DNA from 3 places in the Faecalibacterium sp. OF03-6AC genome. Region 3 is predicted to be linked to each of the others. Evidence: riboswitches for the same ligand, from Rfam matches in the RefSeq annotation. Region 3 holds a riboswitch; each other region holds the start of a gene.

Region 1 (5,754 bases), on a different contig from region 3:
CCGTATTACAACAAAAGCCGCCCGGCGGTCATACCGGGCGGCGGAGGAAGATGCACGCTTCTGCGCGCAAAACAGAAGATTTTTACAGAATGTCGATGTACTCACCGGCCAGCGCCTTGTTCATGCTGCGCACGGCACAGAACTTGCCGCACATGCTGCAGGTGTCGCTGTGGTCGTCCTCCGGCAGACGGGCATCGCGGATGGCCTTGGCGGTCTCCGGGTCCAGTGCGCAGGCGAACTGTGCATCCCAGTCCAGCACGCGGCGGGCATCGCCCATCTTATCGTCGATGTCCCGGGCGTGGGGGATGCCCTTGGCGATATCGGCGGCGTGGGCAGCGATCTTGGAGGCCACGATGCCCTGCTTCACATCGTCCACATTGGGCAGAGCCAGATGCTCGGCGGGGGTCACATAGCACAGGAAAGCTGCACCGCTGGCTGCAGCCACAGCGCCGCCGATGGCAGCGGTGATGTGGTCGTAACCGGGGGCGATATCGGTGACGAGGGGTCCCAGCACATAGAAGGGTGCGCCCATGCAGATGCTCTTCTGCACCTCCATGTTGGCAGCCACCTGATTCAGGGGCACATGGCCGGGGCCTTCCACCATCACCTGCACGTTGTGTGCCCATGCGCGCTTGGTCAACTCGCCCAGACGCACCAGCTCCTCGATCTGGCACACATCGGTGGCGTCAGCCAGACAGCCGGGACGGCAGGCATCGCCCAGCGAGATGGTCACATCATGCTCGGCGCAGATCTCGCAGATCTCGTCAAAGTGCTCGTAGAAGGGGTTCTCGTTGCCGGTCATGCTCATCCATGCAAACACCAGAGAGCCGCCGCGGCTGACAATGTTCATCTTGCGCTTGTGCTTGCGGATCTGCTCGATGGTCTTGCGGGTGATGCCGCAGTGCAGGGTGACAAAGTCCACACCGTCCTCTGCATGCAGGCGCACCACATCGATGAAGTCCTGTGCGGTCAGCTCAGCCAGATCGCGCTGGTAGTGGATGACCGAATCGTACACCGGCACAGTGCCGATCATCACCGGGCACTCGTGGGTCAGCTTCTGGCGGAAGGGCTGGGTGTTGCCGTGGCTGGAAAGATCCATAATGGCTTCCGCACCCATGTTGACGGCGCTCATCACCTTCTGCATCTCCACGTTGTAGTCCTTGCAGTCGCGGGAGACACCAAGGTTCACGTTGATCTTGGTGCGCAGCATGGAGCCGACACCCTCGGGGTTCAAACACTCGTGGTGCTTGTTGGCCGGAATGGCTACCTTGCCCTCGGCCACCCACTGGCGGATCTCCTCGGTGGTGCGATACTCTTTTTTAGCCACGATCTCCATCTGCGGCGTGATGATGCCCTTGCGGGCAGCATCCATCTGAGTGGTATAAGTCTGCATACGCTCTGTTCCTCCAAATGACAGTTTATCTCTGAACAGCAGGGTGCTGGTCATACAAGGGTAGGGAAAGGCAGCCGTCATTCAGAAAAAACAGAACGTTCTGGATGCCGGCACCTGCGCAAAATACGCTTTTCATGTTGGTTTTCTCCATGAATTTTATAACGCGGCCCAAGGTGGTGTCCCCGGTTTGCCGCGGGATCGGTCAGATGATCTGCTCCGACAGGGCTTTCAACTCTTTGCACTCGGTCTCGATGTCGTCTGCTGCAAAGATGGCGCTCACAAGGGCCACGCCATCCACACCGGTGCCCTTGAGCTGCAGGATGTTCTCCTTGTGGATGCCGCCAATGGCCACCACCGGGATGTCCACGGCATCACAGATGGCCTTCAGGGTCTCGTGGGGCAGAACATCCACATCGGTCTTGGTGTGGGTGGCAAAGGCCGCGCCCACGCCAAGGCAGTCTGCGCCGTGCTTGACGGCTTCCCGTGCTTCCTCCACACTGTGGACGGAAACGCCGATCATCATGCCGTCGCCCACACGGGCGCGCACCTGCGCTGCGGCCATATCCTCCTGCCCCACATGCACACCCTCGGCGTGGCAGCGGATGGCAATGTCCACATTGTCGTTCACAAAGAACGGCACGCCGTAGCGCTGGCACAGAGCATGGATCTCCACAGCCTCTTTCAGAAAGGCTTCGTCGTCCAGCTCTTTTTCACGCAGCTGCACACAGGTGACACCGCCCTTCAGGGCGCTCTCCACCTGTTCATAGAGGGTCTGTTTGCCCACCCATGCGCGGTCGGTGACGGCATACAGAAGCATGTTCTGCTTATCGCACTTCATAGTTTGCTCCTTCTTCCAGCTGATCCGGGGTCATATTGTAAATGGCATCGATGATATAATTGCGGTAGGTGGAGTTGCCGTCCAGCGGGGTCAGGCGTTTGTGGGCGGTCTCGCCCGCAAGGCCCATGGCGCACACTGCAGCTGCAGCGGCTTCCAGCGGATGGCCGGGGTTGGCGGTAACGAACGCCGCCGTCAGGGCCGAAAGCTGGCAGCCTGTGCCGGTGATGCTGCTCATCATGGCATTGCCGTTGCGGATGCAGTAGGCGGTGTGGGCATCGGCCACGATGTCGATGGCACCGGTAATGGCAATAACGGCACCCGTCTGGGCTGCAAAGGCCTTGGCAAAGGCCACGGCAGAATCCAGATTGGCCTCAGTAACTTTATCGGCCACATCGGCATCCACGCCCTTGGTGGTTCCCGCGCCGGAAGCCAGCGTTTTGATCTCCGAGATGTTGCCGCGGATCACGGTGAACTTTACGTCCCGGAGCAGGCGGAAAGCCGTGTCGGTGCGCAGGCGGGATGCACCCGCACCCACCGGGTCCAGCACCACAGGATGGCCCAGCTGGTTTGCCTTTTTGCCCGCCAGCAGCATGCTGGTGATGGTGCGGCTGTTCAGGGTGCCGATGTTGATGTTCAGACCGCCGCAGATGGTGGTGATGTCCTCCACCTCGGCGGCATCGTCGGCCATGATGGGCGAAGCACCGCAGGCCAGCACCATGTTGGCGCAGTCGTTCACGGTGACGTAGTTGGTAATGTTATGGATGAGCGGGCAGGTGCGGCGGACATTTTCAAACTCTGTTTTAAACATTTGCACGCACCACCGTCAGGAAAGGCTGTTCTGCATGGAGCGCAGAGCGCCGGAGCGCTGCAGGCTGTACACCAGCACGCCCGCAATGATGGAACCCACTGCAGTGGAGATGAGGAACGGCACGATGTAGGCATAGAACGCGATATCGCCAGCGCTCTTGCCCATGAGGAAGATGGCCACCGGGTAAGCGCACAGGCCGCCCAGAATGCTGGTGCCGAACACCTCGCCCACCATGGTGGCAAGGATGTTTTTGGTCTTATGGTACACAAGGCCGCACAGCAGTGCGCCGAACATGCTGCCGGGGAAGGCCATCAGGCTGCCCAGACCCAGCAGATTGCGCAGCAGCGAGGCCACAAAGGCCACGCCCACGCCCCACCACGGGCCAAGCAGCACCGCGCAGGTCACATTGACCATGTGCTGGATGGGTGCACATTTGCTGCCGAACATGGGGAAGCTGAATACGCTGCCCACCACGCACAGAGCGCACAGCATGCCGGCCAGCGCCAGCTTTTTCACAGAGAGTTTTTTCATAAGGCAAGGCTCCTTTCCAAACCTGCGGAAGCAGCAAAAACCATACAGCGCCTCCGCAAACAGCCCGCACCCGGTGCCAGACCCGGCGCAGGAACTATAAGAAGCGGTCGAGACTTGCTGGTCTCCTCTCACGCCGGAACACGGCTTCCCATCGCTGACGGTCACAAAGCTCAGGGCGCTCCCCCTCAGCCCGCTGCGGCACTTTCGCAGAAAAGTACAAGGCATCCTCCTTAATGGTAATCGGTACACAACAAAAAACAGGAGACACCTTCCGCGGTGCCTCCTGCAAAAAATCATCCATTCTGACTTCCTACGGCGGCATTATCCGCATCAGGTAAAAGGGTCGAAGTTTGGATACTTCCTCTCAGCCTGCTTCACAAGCTCCCCTGTATTTGATTGTGACTGTATTCTACACCCTTTGCGCACAAATTGCAAGAGGGGGCAAAGGCGCGCACAGCGGTGCAAAACGGTTTTCACGCAGTTTTTGGGGCGTTTCACGCAGGTTTTATTGAAAAAGAAGGTGAAATATGGTATTTTTAAGGCGGACGCATACCCCCCCCCCCGTAAACAAAAAAGGAGGAATTCCGTATGAAGCAGACGACCCTGACCCAAAGGCTGCTTTCGGCCATCGTGGCGCTGTGCATGGTGCTGAGCGTGTGCGCACCGGCACTGGCGGCAGAACCGGAAATAGGAAGCGCGGCGATGATCACGCTTACAAAAGGCGGTACAACAACGGGCCTTAAGATGCCTGAGGGCAACGTGAGCCTGAGCGCAGAATATCGAAAAACGTATCTGATCTATGAGCCCGCAGGAAAGGCTGAGTTCTTTGCCGAAGGGGCAGAAGAGCAGAAAATCCACGAGGCGCTGCCGGGCACAAGGATCATCGCAAAAGTTCCTGACAGCGAGCTCAACGACTACCGCCAGTTTAATATGTGGCAGCTTGCCAGCGAGAAAGAACTCGTGAAACCGGATCAAAACTGGCAGGACAAGCAGAGTTTCTGCTTCACCATGCCCGAAGGCGATGTAGAGCTGCGGGCATTCTTTACGACCCTGTACGATGTCAACGTCACACACGGCACCATCGTGGACGAGAACGGCGACACCGGCACATCCAAAAAGATCGTGAAGCCGGGCCAGCTGGTCACCGTCCGGGCCGAAAGCACGGAAGAGAACCCCTTCCTGCAGTGGACGTATACCGGCAAAGCACCCGTAGAGCCGGATGACGGCTGGCCGGAAGGCGGCTGGCAGACCAGCAAGGAGTTCACCTTTAAAATGCCTGAGGGCACTGTGACGCTGGAAGCACAGCGGGACCAGCTGTACAAGGTATCCATCAACGACAGTCTGGGCAGTGTGACCATCAACGGCGAACCACGCAGCAGCCTTTGGGTCAAGGAAGGCGAGACGGTGACAGTGGCTACCACCCTGAAAGACGGCTACTGGATGGAGTTTACGAACTGGACCGCGCAGGACGGCAGTGCCGCGCCGATGGAGCCGGACGAGGGCTGGCAGACCAGCACAGCATTTACCTTTAAAATGCCCGCAGGCGACGTGAGCCTGACCGCTCAGTGGTCGGCCAGCCCGGTGGCCAAGCCTGACCCGGACGAACCTCTTGATGAAGACTTCGGCGTGGAACCTGCACCCATGGATACCGCAGGCGGTACCATTGCCGCCGTGGCCGTGGGCGGTGCAGCCATCTGGGGCGGCTACGAGATCGCCACCCGCGTGATCCTGCACAGCCTCCTGCCCGAGGGCACAGCCATCCCGGCAAACCGCGGCCAACTGGCTCTGCTGGTGTGGAACACCGCAGGCAGGCCCGAACCCGCAGGCGCACCCGCCTTTGTGGATGTGACCGACCCCGATACGGCCAAGGCCGCACAGTGGTGCACCGAGCAGGGCACCATGGCTGCCAAGGGCGACCGCTTTGAGCCCGAAGGCTGGACCCCGAAGTTCAAGGTGATCGAAGTGTGGAACAAGGCGTTCCCCGCAGCCTGATGCCGGCAGTGTGGATGCCGTGCTCGGTTCGGATCTTTTCCGTGAAAATGGGGCTGTTGCAAAATAGCTCTCTGAAAAAATCATGAACAAAACCCGGAACCTTTTCTCAGCCAAAACGGCTCAAAAAGGGTTCCGGGTTTTTGATATTATGCTGTTTCCACCTTATCCGTTCCACCCTCTTGCTGTGGGGTC
Region 2 (5,754 bases), on a different contig from region 3:
CGGCTGGTGGTGTACCTTGCCAAAAAGTATGAAAGCAGCGGTGTGCCTGCCGAGGACATGATCAGCATTGGCACCATCGGGCTGATCAAGGCGGTGAACACCTTCACGCCGGAGCGCAGCATCAAGCTGGCCACCTACGCCAGCCGCTGCATCGGCAATGAAATTCTGATGTACTTACGCAAAAGCTCCAACCGCCGTCAGGAAGCCAGCATCGACGAACCGCTGAACGTGGATGGCGACGGCAACGAGCTGCTGCTTTCTGATATTCTGGGCAGTGATGAGAACCAGATCAGCCAGCGGCTGGAACAGGATGCGGAGCGTGCCGTGCTGCGCCGGGCCGTGGACAGCCTGTCCCCGCGGGAACGGCAGATCATGGAGCTGCGCTTTGGTCTGGCGGACGGCATTGAGCGCACCCAGAAGGAGGCCGCCGACGCACTGGGCATCAGCCAAAGCTACATTTCCCGGCTGGAAAAACGGATCATCCATACCTTAAAAGTACAATTGGAAAACGAATAACGGCTCCCAGTTTTTCCCGTGCATAGTGCTTTGCACGCAGGGCCATACTCCCGGTGAAGATCAAAACAGACCGGGGGCGTTTGGATGTACAACAAAGTGGAGCTGTGCGGCATGAACACTGCAAAGCTGCCTGTGCTGACCGAAGCCGAAAAGCGGGAACTGCTGGCCCGCGCCCACGCCGGTGATGCAGCAGCCCGGGAACAAATGGTGGAAGGCAACCTGCGGCTGGTGCTCAGCGTGGTGCAGCGGTTCGCCCAGCGCGGCGAAAATCTGGACGACCTGTTTCAGGTGGGGTGCATCGGCCTGATCAAGGCCATCGATAACTTTGATCCTGCCCAGCCGGTGCGCTTTTCCACCTACGGCGTGCCCATGATCATTGGGGAGATCCGGCGCTTTCTGCGGGACAACAACGCCCTGCGGGTGAGCCGCAGCCTGCGGGATACCGCCTACCGTGCCATGCAGAGCCGCGAAGCGCTGGAAAAGCAGCTGGGCCGCGAGCCGACCATGGACGAGATCGCACAGGCGGCGGGCCTTGCCCGGCGCGAAGTGGCCGCTGCGCTGGAATCGGTGATGGAGCCGATCAGTCTGGAAGAGCCGGTGTACACCGATGGCGGCGATGCGATGTATGTGATCGATCAGGTGCGGGACCCGGACGGCGAGGACAGCTGGATCAGCGGGCTGCAGTTCCGGCAGACCGTGGCCGGGCTGACCCCGCGGGAAAAGCGGATCATGGAGCTGCGCTACCTGCAGGGCAAGACCCAGATGGAGGTGGCGCAGGAGATCGGCATCAGTCAGGCACAGGTCAGCCGGTTGGAAAAAGGCGCACTGAGCCAGTTCCGCACCCGGGACTGAACCTAAAAAAGGCGGCACAGCTTCCGTTTTGTTCGGAAGTGTGCCGTCTTTTATCTGCGGCTGTATTTGCGCCGGGTGGCCGCACCGCCGCGCAGATGCCGCTCTGCCTTATTGCAGGCCAGAACCGCCCGCACCTGCCGGAACAGCTCCGGCTGCAGCGTCCGCAGCCGTACCGCAACATCCTTGTGCACGGTGGACTTGCTGCACCCGAACACCGCTGCCGCCGCACGCACTGTGGCCCGGTTGGCCGCGATATATTCGCCCAGCTGTACCGCCCTCTGTTCGGGGTCTCCCTTCATATCCAGACTCCTCCCATTGTGAACTTATAGTACAGCCTATGCACAGGCCGGGGCAGATATGTTCCGCCGGGGCTTGACTTTTGCGCCGGATGCGCTATACTTTTGCTTGGACATAAAAACAGGGGCGCCGAAAGGCTGAGATCCGCGTTTTGCGGAGTACCCTTTTACCAGACCGGACAATGCCGGCGTGGGAGTTTGCAGAACTGTCCGTTCTTTCACAAACCCCATGCGCCTGCTGAAAAGCGGGCGCATTTTGTTTTTGTGTACTATTGTTCTGAGAAGAGGAATCCCTATGACCAAAACCTATTCCAAGACCCGCATTCTGGTGGAGGGCGCACTGATGATCGCCCTGTCCACCGTTTTGAGCATGATCCAGATCCCGCTCATGCCCCACGGTGGTTCCATCACCCTGTTCAGCATGGTGCCCATTCTGGTAATGAGCTACCGCCACGGCGCAAAGTGGGGCATCATGACCGCTTTCGTCAACAGCCTGATCCAGCTTGTGCAGGGCCTTGGCAATCTGGCATACTGCCAGACCCTCACGGCACAGGTGGGCTGCGTGCTGCTGGACTACCTTCTGGCCTTCACGGTGCTTGGCTTTGCCTGCCTGATCGCAAAGCCGTTCCGCCGCCGCACCGTGGGTGTCGGTGTCAGCGCCTTTGTGGTGTGCCTGCTGCGCTTTTTGTGCAGCTTTCTGTCCGGTTACATCGTCTGGAAGGACTACGACTACGCGTTCAGCTGGATGACCGAGATCGGCTTTCCCGGCATCTCCAACATGAGCGTGGACGGTCTGTGCTGGCTGTACAGTGCCGTGTACAACGCCACCTACATGCTGCCGGAAGCCATCCTGACCACGGTCCTTGTGGTGATCCTGATCCGTGTCGCACCGCAGATCTTCGACCCGCAGAACGCAAGAGCGTAAGTTTTTTCGCAGTCATTTTTCCCGCCGGGGAGGGCATTTCCCCGGCGGGAATTTTTTTTGCAGAAAATCCCAAAAAGCTGTTGACAATCCGGCAAAGCGCTGGTATAATTATTCCTGTCGTCAGGCACGGCACAAACATCTGGGGGATTAGCTCAGCTGGGAGAGCGCTTGCATGGCATGCAAGAGGTCACCGGTTCGATCCCGGTATTCTCCACCAGAAGGAAAAACACCGCACGGAAACGTGCGGTATTTTTTGTTGTTACCGACCAAAGGAGAAACTATGAGCTACGCGATCGTATTCAGCAGTAAAACAGGCAACACAAAATTATTGGCAGACACGCTGCACGCCTGTCTGCCACAGGAAAACTGCTGCTATTTTGGCACCCCGGACCCTGCTGCCATGGAAGCGGACGACCTCTATGTGGGCTTCTGGACAGACAAGGGAAACGCTGACGAAAGCACTTTGGACTTTTTGAAGCAGCTGCACGGCAAAAGCATCTTCCTTTTTGGCACCGCCGGCTTTGGCGGCAGTGAGGAGTATTTCAACAAGATCCTGAAAAAGGTGGAGGGTTCGCTGGACAGGAGCAACACAGTCTTCGGCCGTTATATGTGTCAGGGCAAGATGCCGCTGTCGGTACGCCAGCGGTATGAGGGCATGAAAAAGCAGCCGATCCATCTGCCCAATCTGGATGCGCTGATCGAGAATTTTGACAACGCCCTTTCTCACCCGGATGCAGAAGATCTGGAACGGTTAAAGCAGGCGGTAAAATGATAAAAAGGCAGCGGTTTTCCTCAAACAGAGGAAGCCGTTGCCTTTTTTGCTTAGCGGATGATCCTACGCTCCTGCCTGCAGTTCCGCGGTTCTCATCCCACGCTTCTTTTATAAAAGAACAGGTACTGCTGCACGATGCCTGCTTCCGGCCCGAACTGCGGGAACGGGTCCTGTCCGGCAAACTCGTCCCGAATGAGCCGTTCGATCCAGACATCCACCGGCACACGGCCCACACGGCCATAGCCGAACAGACACACGCAGTTTGCCACCTTTTTGCCCACACCGTCCAGTTCCATCAAACGGGCAAAAAGTGCTTCATCGGGCAGGGAAGCCAGCTTTTTCAGGTCCAGTGTGCCCTCTGCCGCCTGCTGCGCCGCATGCAGCACGTAGCGGGTGCGGTAGCCAAGACCGCACTCCTGCAGCGCCTGCTCCCCGGCACAGCAGAGCGCTTCTGCTGTCGGGAACGTGTACACCGGCCCTTCGCTATCGCTGCCCAGCCGCTCGCCAAACCGCTCCGAAAGCAGCTCTACCGCCCTGCGGATAGCCGGGATGCTCTTTCGCTGCGAGATGATGAAGCTGACCAGCATCTCCCACTCATCCTGACGCAGCACCCGGATGCCCCGGCCATATTCCATGGCACGCTGCAGAAAGTCGTCCCGGCTGTCCAGCTTTCCGCGCAGGGCGGCATAGCTGCGGCCAAGGTCGAAGTAACCGTGCCAGAAGGTTTCCCATGCGCCCGGCTCACACCGCACCGTGTAGGTTCCGCTGCGCAGTGGTCTGAGGTAAAGCAGCTGTCTCCCGGAAACAAACCGATACCAGCCCTCCGCCTGCTTCCGGGGGCGAAAGCACTGGCCGCTTTCCAGAATTTTGTCCGGGTCGAAATCATCCCGGATCTGAACCGTTTTCTCTTCCAGCTCCATTGCCCCCATCACAGCTCCAGCTCCCGGTACACTTCGCCTTCCAGCGTTTTCCAAAGGAAAGTCTCCCCTTCCAGTGTCATATAGCTATGTGCGCTCCCCTCCTTCGGGATGCTCACAGAACCGGGGTTCAGGTAGAGATTGCCTTCGCCGAACTCTGTCCACGCCGGAATGTGGGTGTGGCCATGCAGCAGGACATCCCCCGGAGCCAGCGGCGGCAGTTTTTTCAGGTTGTGTACATGACCGTGGGTAGCGTAAACGAGCCGCCTGCCCACCGGCAGCACCGCATAGTCGGCCAGAATGGGAAAATCCAGCACCATCTGATCCACCTCAGCGTCACAGTTGCCCCGCACGCACAAAAGCGCCGGCTTCAGCCCGTTCAGGAGCGGGATGACCTCCTTCGGGGCATAGCCCTCCGGCAGGTCGTTGCGGGGGCCGTGATACAAAAGATCCCCCAGCAAAAGCAGCCGGTCTGCTCTCTCCCGCTCAAACGCTTTGATCATTTTTTTGCAATAAAACGCCGACCCGTGCAGGTCGGATGCGATCATCCATTTCATGGCAGGATTCTCCTTATTTTATAAAGTATCTATTTTTATTTTAGCCTCCCGGTGAAAAATGGTCAAGTCTATAAAAGTCATACTTTATCCGTTTGACCTCTTGACATCTGCCGGAAGCCGTGTTATCCTACAGTTAATAAAATTCGTGTGGATTTTTACAGCAGTATGCTACTTTTCGCCACACAATGACTTCAAAAAAGCCATTGTGTGGCTTTTTTGCGTCTGCGTTTGTTTTCGAGCAGTCTCGCCCTGACGATTCCGCGGCTGCAGTAATTCATTTCTTTTCTCTACAGGAGCAATGCAAACACTATGAACGAGACCTTTATGAAAGAAAAATCGGTGCTGCCGCTGCTGGTATCCATGGCACTGCCGAACGTTATCTCCATGCTGGTGAACAGCCTGTACAACATCGTGGACAGCCTGTTCGTGGCTCGTATCAGCGAGGATGCCATGACTGCCCTCAGTCTGGTGTATCCCATCCAGAACTTTGCCAACGCCATTGCCATTGGCTTTGGCATTGGCATCAATGCCATGATCGCACTGTACCTTGGCGCAGGCGACCACAAAAAGGCCGAGACTGCCGCCACCCACGGCATGGCGCTGAGCCTGATGCACGGCATTCTCATCACCATTGTCAGCATTGTCATCATGCCGGGCTTTTTGCGCCGGTTCACCAGCGACGCAGGCCTGATCGCATCCGGCATCACCTACTCCACCATCGTATTCCTGTTTGCCACCATCAACATGGCGGCACTGGCCTTTGAAAAGATGTTTCAGGCCGTGGGCCGCATGAAGGTGACTATGGCGGCGCTGATCTTCGGCTGTGTGTGCAACATCCTTCTGGACCCCATCCTGATCTTCGGCCTTGGCCCGGTGCCTGCCATGGGCATTGCAGGTGCGGCCCTTGCCACCGGCATCG
Region 3 (5,754 bases):
CGCTGCAGTTCATGGGTGCCGACATTGCCTATTACAGCCGCACCCGCAAGCCGGATGCCGAAGCTGTGGGCATGGCCTATAAGCCGCTGGCACAGCTGCTGACCGAGAGCGAGGTGGTGTTCACCTGCCTGAACAAGAACGTACTGCTGTTGGGCAAGGACGAATTTGCACAGCTGGGCGCAGGCAAGGTACTGTTCAACACCTCCATCGGTCCGGGCTTTGACTCTGCTGCTCTGGAACAGTGGCTTGCTCTGCCGGGCACCCACTTCTTCTGTGACACCCGTGCCGCTGCCGGCCCGGTGGGTGAAGACTTCTTTGCACGTGAGAATGTGCATTGCGCGAATGTTTCTGCCGGACGCACCAAGCAGGCTTTTGTGCTGCTGAGCCAGAAGGTGCTGGCAAATATCCGCACTGCACTGGGAGAATGATATAAAAAGGAAACGCTTCCCGGCCGGGGAAGCGTTTCCTTTTAGGCTTTATTCAAAATTGTTGTGATCTCTTCCAGATTCGCCGCAAATCGGATGCCCTGTTGGCGCTGCGGCGTGGAAAGGCCTTTCTCGATCATTTTGGCAAGCAGTGCTTTCAGGCTGTCGTAGTAGCCGTTCAGATCATACAGGATGCAGGGCGCGTCCAACTGGCCCAGCGAGACCTTGGACATTACCTCTGCGATCTCTTCCAGCGTGCCGGTGCCGCCGGGGAATGCGATGAAGGCATCGCCCAGCTCGATCATCTTCGTCTTGCGCTCGGTCATGTCCTTGGTGACGATCAGCTCGGTCAGGCCATCGTGCTGCAGCTCCTGCTGCACAAAGAACTGCGGTTCCACACCGGTCACCGTGCCGCCTGCGTCCAGCGCGCTCTGGGCAAGCTGACCCATCAGGCCGCTGCGGGAGCCGCCGTACACAAGGCGGTGCCCGTTTGCACCGATCCAGCTGCCCAGTTCCCGGACAGCTGCCGCCAGCGCAGGATCATTGCCCGCATTTGCTCCAAGATAGACCGTGATGTTCATGGTATTTCCCCCTTTGTTTTTTCCATTTTACCACGCAGCGGGCCGATTGAAAAGGGCCATCCCCTTGCAAATGCAGCGGCACTGTGGTATTCTTGAACGCAGAAAAAAGGGAGCCTGCAAAAGCAGGCTGAGAGTGGGCTGTTTGCCCAGACCTGTGACCTGATTTGGACAATGCCAACGTAGGGAGATACTGCTGCTTCAAAGTGCGGAGATGCCTCCTTGCGGGCATTTCCGCATTTTTTGCAAAGGAAGTTGTAACCATGAAAACTGCATTGACGATTGCCGGCAGCGATTCCAGCGGCGGTGCTGGCATCCAGGCCGATATCAAAACCATGACTGCAAACGGCGTGTACGCCATGAGCGCTATTACCGCACTGACTGCCCAGAACACCACAGGTGTGACCGGCATTTTTGAAGCCACGCCCGAATTTCTGGCACAGGAGATCGATGCCATTTTTACCGACATCTACCCGGATGCCGTCAAGATCGGCATGGTATCCTCGGCAGAGCTGATCGGTGTGATCGCCGAAAAGCTGCACACCTACGGCGCAAAGCATATCGTGGTGGACCCGGTGATGGTTGCCACCTCCGGCTCCAAGCTGCTGCGGGACGATGCCGTGCAGGCACTGACCGAAAAGCTGCTGCCCATGGCAGAGGTGGTCACCCCCAACATTCCGGAGGCTGAGATCCTTTCCGGCATGAAGATCACCGATGCGGCCGGAATGGAGGCCGCTGCAAGGCTGATCAGCGAGAAATACCACTGTGCCGTGCTGTGCAAGGGCGGCCACCAGATCAACGATGCCGACGACCTTCTGTGGCGGGACGGCTGCGGCAAATGGTTCCGCGGCAAGCGCATTGCAAACCCCAATACCCACGGCACCGGCTGCACCCTATCCAGCGCCATTGCGTCCAATCTGGCAAAGGGCTATGATCTGGATGCATCGGTGGAGCGCGCAAAGGCCTACATTTCCGGCTGTCTTTCTGCCATGCTGGATCTGGGCCACGGCTCCGGCCCGATGGACCATATGTTTGCACTGAAGGGAGAGTTTGTGGGTGAGTGAGCAGACCTTTGTGCAGCAGCTGGTGCAGGAAAGTCTGCCTGTGTGGGAGAAATGCCTGCACTCAGAATTTCTGACCCACCTTGCGGATGGCACACTGGATGAAGCCTGCTTCAAGGGCTACATCGTGGAGGACAGTCTTTACCTGCGGGAATATGCCAAGGTGTTTGCCTGGGGCATGACCAAGGCAAAGGATATGCAGACCATCCGCACCTACTATTCCCTGCTTTCCTTCGTGAATGAGAGCGAGGATGCAGCCCGCCTGCACTATCTCAGGCACTTTGGACTGACCGATGAAGGCATCCAGAGCCTGCCGCTGCGGCCGGAGAACCGTGCCTATGTAGACTCTATGATCGAAGCCGCCAAAAACGGCGAGGGCGCAGCCGAGTGCATGATGGCCTGCCTGCCCTGTATGCTGAGCTATGGCTGGATCTTCCAGAAACTGCTGGAAGAAAAGCCTTCCGTGCAGGATACCCTTTATGGTGCACTGGTGGTGGACTATGCTGACAAGGGCTATGAGGCTGCCTGCCGCGACTGGGCCGCGTTTGCAGAAAAAGTCTGCGAAGGCCTGAGCGACGAGCGCCTTGCCCGCTGCCGCGAGATCTTCCATGCCTGCTCGGAGCACGAGCTGAACTTCTGGGCCATGGCTGCTTCCCCGCGCAGTGACCTGTAATGTTTCCTAAAATATAAAATGCACCCGGCCTGTGGGCAGAACCGCAGCAACCGGGTGCATTTGTTTTGTTCAGGGTTTCGTGGCCGCAGCCGCAGGCATGAGCCTTGGTGCCGGAAACAAGGGAGCCCTAAAACAAAAACTCCCCCGGCTCTTCTGCCGAGGGAGTGGAAAAGAAAAACGCCCCTAACAGAAGAATTCTCTTCTGTCAAGGACGAAAAAAATTTGGCCTTTTATCCGCGGTGCCACCCTGACTTCATGGGCATGACCCCATGCACTTGGCGGGATGCCAACACATCCCCGGCAACTGACGTATGCCCTACGTTGCAGAATACTGTGCGGCGAAAGTTCTCCGCAGTTCCCTGCACCCTCAGCGGTCCATTTCGGGAAAATATAACGCAAAGTCACACTTTCCTTGACGAACTGTTTCCGGTCTGCTTCTCAGCTGCGCAGGCTCTCTGTACAGGCATGGTTCGCCGTTATCTCCACTTCAACGGTTTAGTGTATTGAATTTTGCTATATTAAACCACAGATTTTTCGTTTGTCAATACATGTTTGCAAATTTTTCAAAATCAGCCTATGTCCACAGTGGGTTCAGCGCTTCCGGCGGCTGTTCGTGCTGGAAAACTTCACCGCTTTTGCCGGCCTGCGGCGGCTGTGCAACGCACTGTAGTAGCCAAAGGCAGTGCCGCATAAGCCGCCCACAATGTGCATGAAGTTTGCTACATTGTCGTGCACAAAAATGATATCGTACACCTGCTGACCAAAGTACAGCGCTGCAACCAGCAGCATGGTGACCGGGATGCCGCCGGAGAAGCCCGCCAGCGACGAAAGCATGATGAGCATGAACACGATGCCGGACGCGCCCAGCAGCCCCGAACGTGGGAACAGCACGCATTGCAGCACGCCGGTGACCAGAGCGGTGAACACCATGCCGCACAAAAGCGGCTTGCTGCCGTACTTTTCTTCCATTGGCGGGCCAACAACGAGCAGCAGCAGCATGTTATTCAGAAAGTGGTCCCAGCTGGCATGGCCCAGCACATGGCCGAACAGCCGGATGTAGAACAGCGGGTCCTTCAGCGAGGAGCGGTAGACACAGAACAGATGCATCGTCGTCCACCCGTCCGTCCACTGGTCGAGGAACAGCACCAGAAGTGACAGCAGGAAAAATGTGAGGATCACCGGGGAGTTGTACTGCAGTTCCAGTTTGAGTTTTACTTTTTTCATCCTCTTGTCTCCACCCAGTATTCGCCCATGCTCTGGCCGGGCTGGTTCGTCACTTCATCCTTAAGGTAATCGCCAAGGCCGCAGCTTTCCGGCTGCCATGCAAGGGCTGCTTCCACTGTGGGGTACTCCACCTCGGCATACCAGAACTCGGTGGGCTGGCCTTCGTCCACATGGTTCACTTCCAGCACAGAACCGTCCGGCAGGGTGTAGCTGCGGCGCAGCTTCGGAATGAGAGGTTTGCCGATGATCTTGTGTTCCAGATCCTCAAACAGCGCTTTGTCGATGCTGCGCTCGATCTCCTCGCGGGCAAGGCCGCCCCCGGATTTGAAGCAGAGGATGTAGTCCGTTCTGCCGCCGGTGAGGGCTTCTTCCCGGATGCGCACAGTGGGCCGCACGCTGATATAGCCCTGCCGCATGGCAAATTCCTCCCTGAGGGGCAGCCCCTCCGGCCAGCCCTTCACCATCCATTTGCGTTCGATTTCCATAATGCATCCCTCTTTCATGCGGTTTTTTGGCATTTCTTATTTATAATAACATGATTTTGTGCTATTATAAAGAGTAGATTTTTACTCCTTCTGTCTGCGAACGCGGGACGAAGGGAGATCGTCCATGATAAGGAGAACCATATGAAAGAACGCGCTTACCCTGTGTATACCGTCAACAAACACGCCGAGGGCCTGCTGGTGGGCGGGCACCCCTGGGTGTATGAGAACGACATCCTCCATTCCCCGGAAAATGAGCCGGAAAACGGCACGCTGGCCGATGTGGTCAGCACCAAGGGTTCCTACCTTGGCACCGGCTTCGTTTCGCTCAAGAGCAAGATCCGCGTGCGGCTGATCTCCCGCAATGCCAACGACACCTTTGATGCTGCGTTCTGGCGCCGCCGGGTGGAATATGCATGGAACTACCGAAAAACCGTGCTGGAGCCCGCCGACCTTTCTGCCTGCCGCGTCATTTTTGGCGAAGCCGACCAGTTCCCCGGCCTGACTGTGGACCGGTTCAGCAACATCCTCGTCACCCAGACCCTGAGCGTGGGCATGGAAAAGCTCAAGCCCGTCCTCTTCCCCATTCTGGCAGAAGTCCTGCGCGCCGACGGCCAGACCATCGACGGCATCTACGAGCGCAACGATGAGACTCTGCGTGCAAAGGAAGGTCTTGAGCAGAACAAAGGCTGGTTTGAGCTGCCCGGTGAGACTCACCCGGCAAGCACCCAGACCGAGATCTGCGAGAACGGAATTTACTATCATGTGGACTTTGAGAATGGCCAGAAGACCGGCTTCTTCCTTGATCAGAAGTACAACCGCCGGGCGGTGGCACGTCTTGCCGCAGGCCACACCGTGCTGGACTGCTTTACCCATACCGGCAGCTTTGCACTGAACGCCGCTGCGGGCGGCGCTGCCCGTGTGACCGCCGCCGACATCAGCGCCGAGGCCATTGCCATGGCGCAGCGCAATGCCCAGCGCAACGGGCTGACCAATATGGACTTTTTGTGCGAGGACACCTTTGAGCTGCTGCCCCGCTTGGAAAGAGAGGGACACCCCTACGATTTTATCATTCTGGACCCGCCGGCCTTTACCAAGGCGCGCCGCACTGTGGAGAACGCCATGCGCGGTTACAAGGAGATCAACTACCGTGCCATGAAGCTGCTGCCCCGCGGCGGCTATCTGGCAACTGCCAGCTGCTCCCACTTTGCCACCGAGGAGCTGTTCATCAAGATGCTGCGCGCCGCTGCAAAGGATGCGCACCGCCAGCTGCGGCAGATCGAGGTGAAGCAGCAGGCCCCGGACCACCCC

What was found. Region 3 has a riboswitch for thiamine pyrophosphate ahead of thiD (bifunctional hydroxymethylpyrimidine kinase/phosphomethylpyrimidine kinase). Riboswitches for the same ligand answer to the same signal wherever they lie in the genome.
Region 1: it holds a riboswitch for thiamine pyrophosphate, as region 3 does, so the genes downstream of both, thiW (energy coupling factor transporter S component ThiW) here and thiD (bifunctional hydroxymethylpyrimidine kinase/phosphomethylpyrimidine kinase) in region 3, are expected to answer to the same signal.
Region 2: it holds a riboswitch for thiamine pyrophosphate, as region 3 does, so the genes downstream of both, DXA66_RS00600 (energy-coupled thiamine transporter ThiT) here and thiD (bifunctional hydroxymethylpyrimidine kinase/phosphomethylpyrimidine kinase) in region 3, are expected to answer to the same signal.

Annotation. Positions count from the first base shown of each region.
Region 1 covers NZ_QUEN01000010.1:24,986-30,739, reverse strand. The annotation lists gene thiC (phosphomethylpyrimidine synthase ThiC) at 83-1,393, opposite strand; gene thiE (thiamine phosphate synthase) at 1,596-2,231, opposite strand; gene thiM (hydroxyethylthiazole kinase) at 2,218-3,039, opposite strand; gene thiW (energy coupling factor transporter S component ThiW) at 3,055-3,570, opposite strand; TPP riboswitch at 3,861-3,968, opposite strand; gene DXA66_RS11190 (hypothetical protein) at 4,159-5,562, shown strand; gene DXA66_RS11185 (precorrin-8X methylmutase) at 5,725-5,754, opposite strand, start outside.
Region 2 covers NZ_QUEN01000001.1:132,941-138,694, forward strand. The annotation lists gene DXA66_RS00585 (sigma-70 family RNA polymerase sigma factor) at 1-516, shown strand, start outside; gene sigG (RNA polymerase sporulation sigma factor SigG) at 601-1,368, shown strand; gene DXA66_RS00595 (sporulation transcriptional regulator SpoIIID) at 1,419-1,667, opposite strand; TPP riboswitch at 1,778-1,877, shown strand; gene DXA66_RS00600 (energy-coupled thiamine transporter ThiT) at 1,960-2,589, shown strand; tRNA gene DXA66_RS00605 (tRNA-Ala) at 2,731-2,806, shown strand; gene bilS (flavodoxin family protein BilS) at 2,870-3,361, shown strand; gene DXA66_RS00615 (DNA-3-methyladenine glycosylase) at 3,454-4,290, opposite strand; gene yfcE (phosphodiesterase) at 4,290-4,835, opposite strand; gene DXA66_RS00625 (MATE family efflux transporter) at 5,145-5,754, shown strand, end outside.
Region 3 covers NZ_QUEN01000003.1:80,732-86,485, reverse strand. The annotation lists gene DXA66_RS04265 (D-isomer specific 2-hydroxyacid dehydrogenase family protein) at 1-428, shown strand, start outside; gene DXA66_RS04260 (TIGR00730 family Rossman fold protein) at 470-1,006, opposite strand; TPP riboswitch at 1,103-1,209, shown strand; gene thiD (bifunctional hydroxymethylpyrimidine kinase/phosphomethylpyrimidine kinase) at 1,267-2,067, shown strand; gene DXA66_RS04250 (TENA/THI-4 family protein) at 2,060-2,737, shown strand; gene DXA66_RS04245 (rhomboid family intramembrane serine protease) at 3,329-3,961, opposite strand; gene DXA66_RS04240 (CYTH domain-containing protein) at 3,958-4,446, opposite strand; gene DXA66_RS04235 (class I SAM-dependent rRNA methyltransferase) at 4,588-5,754, shown strand, end outside.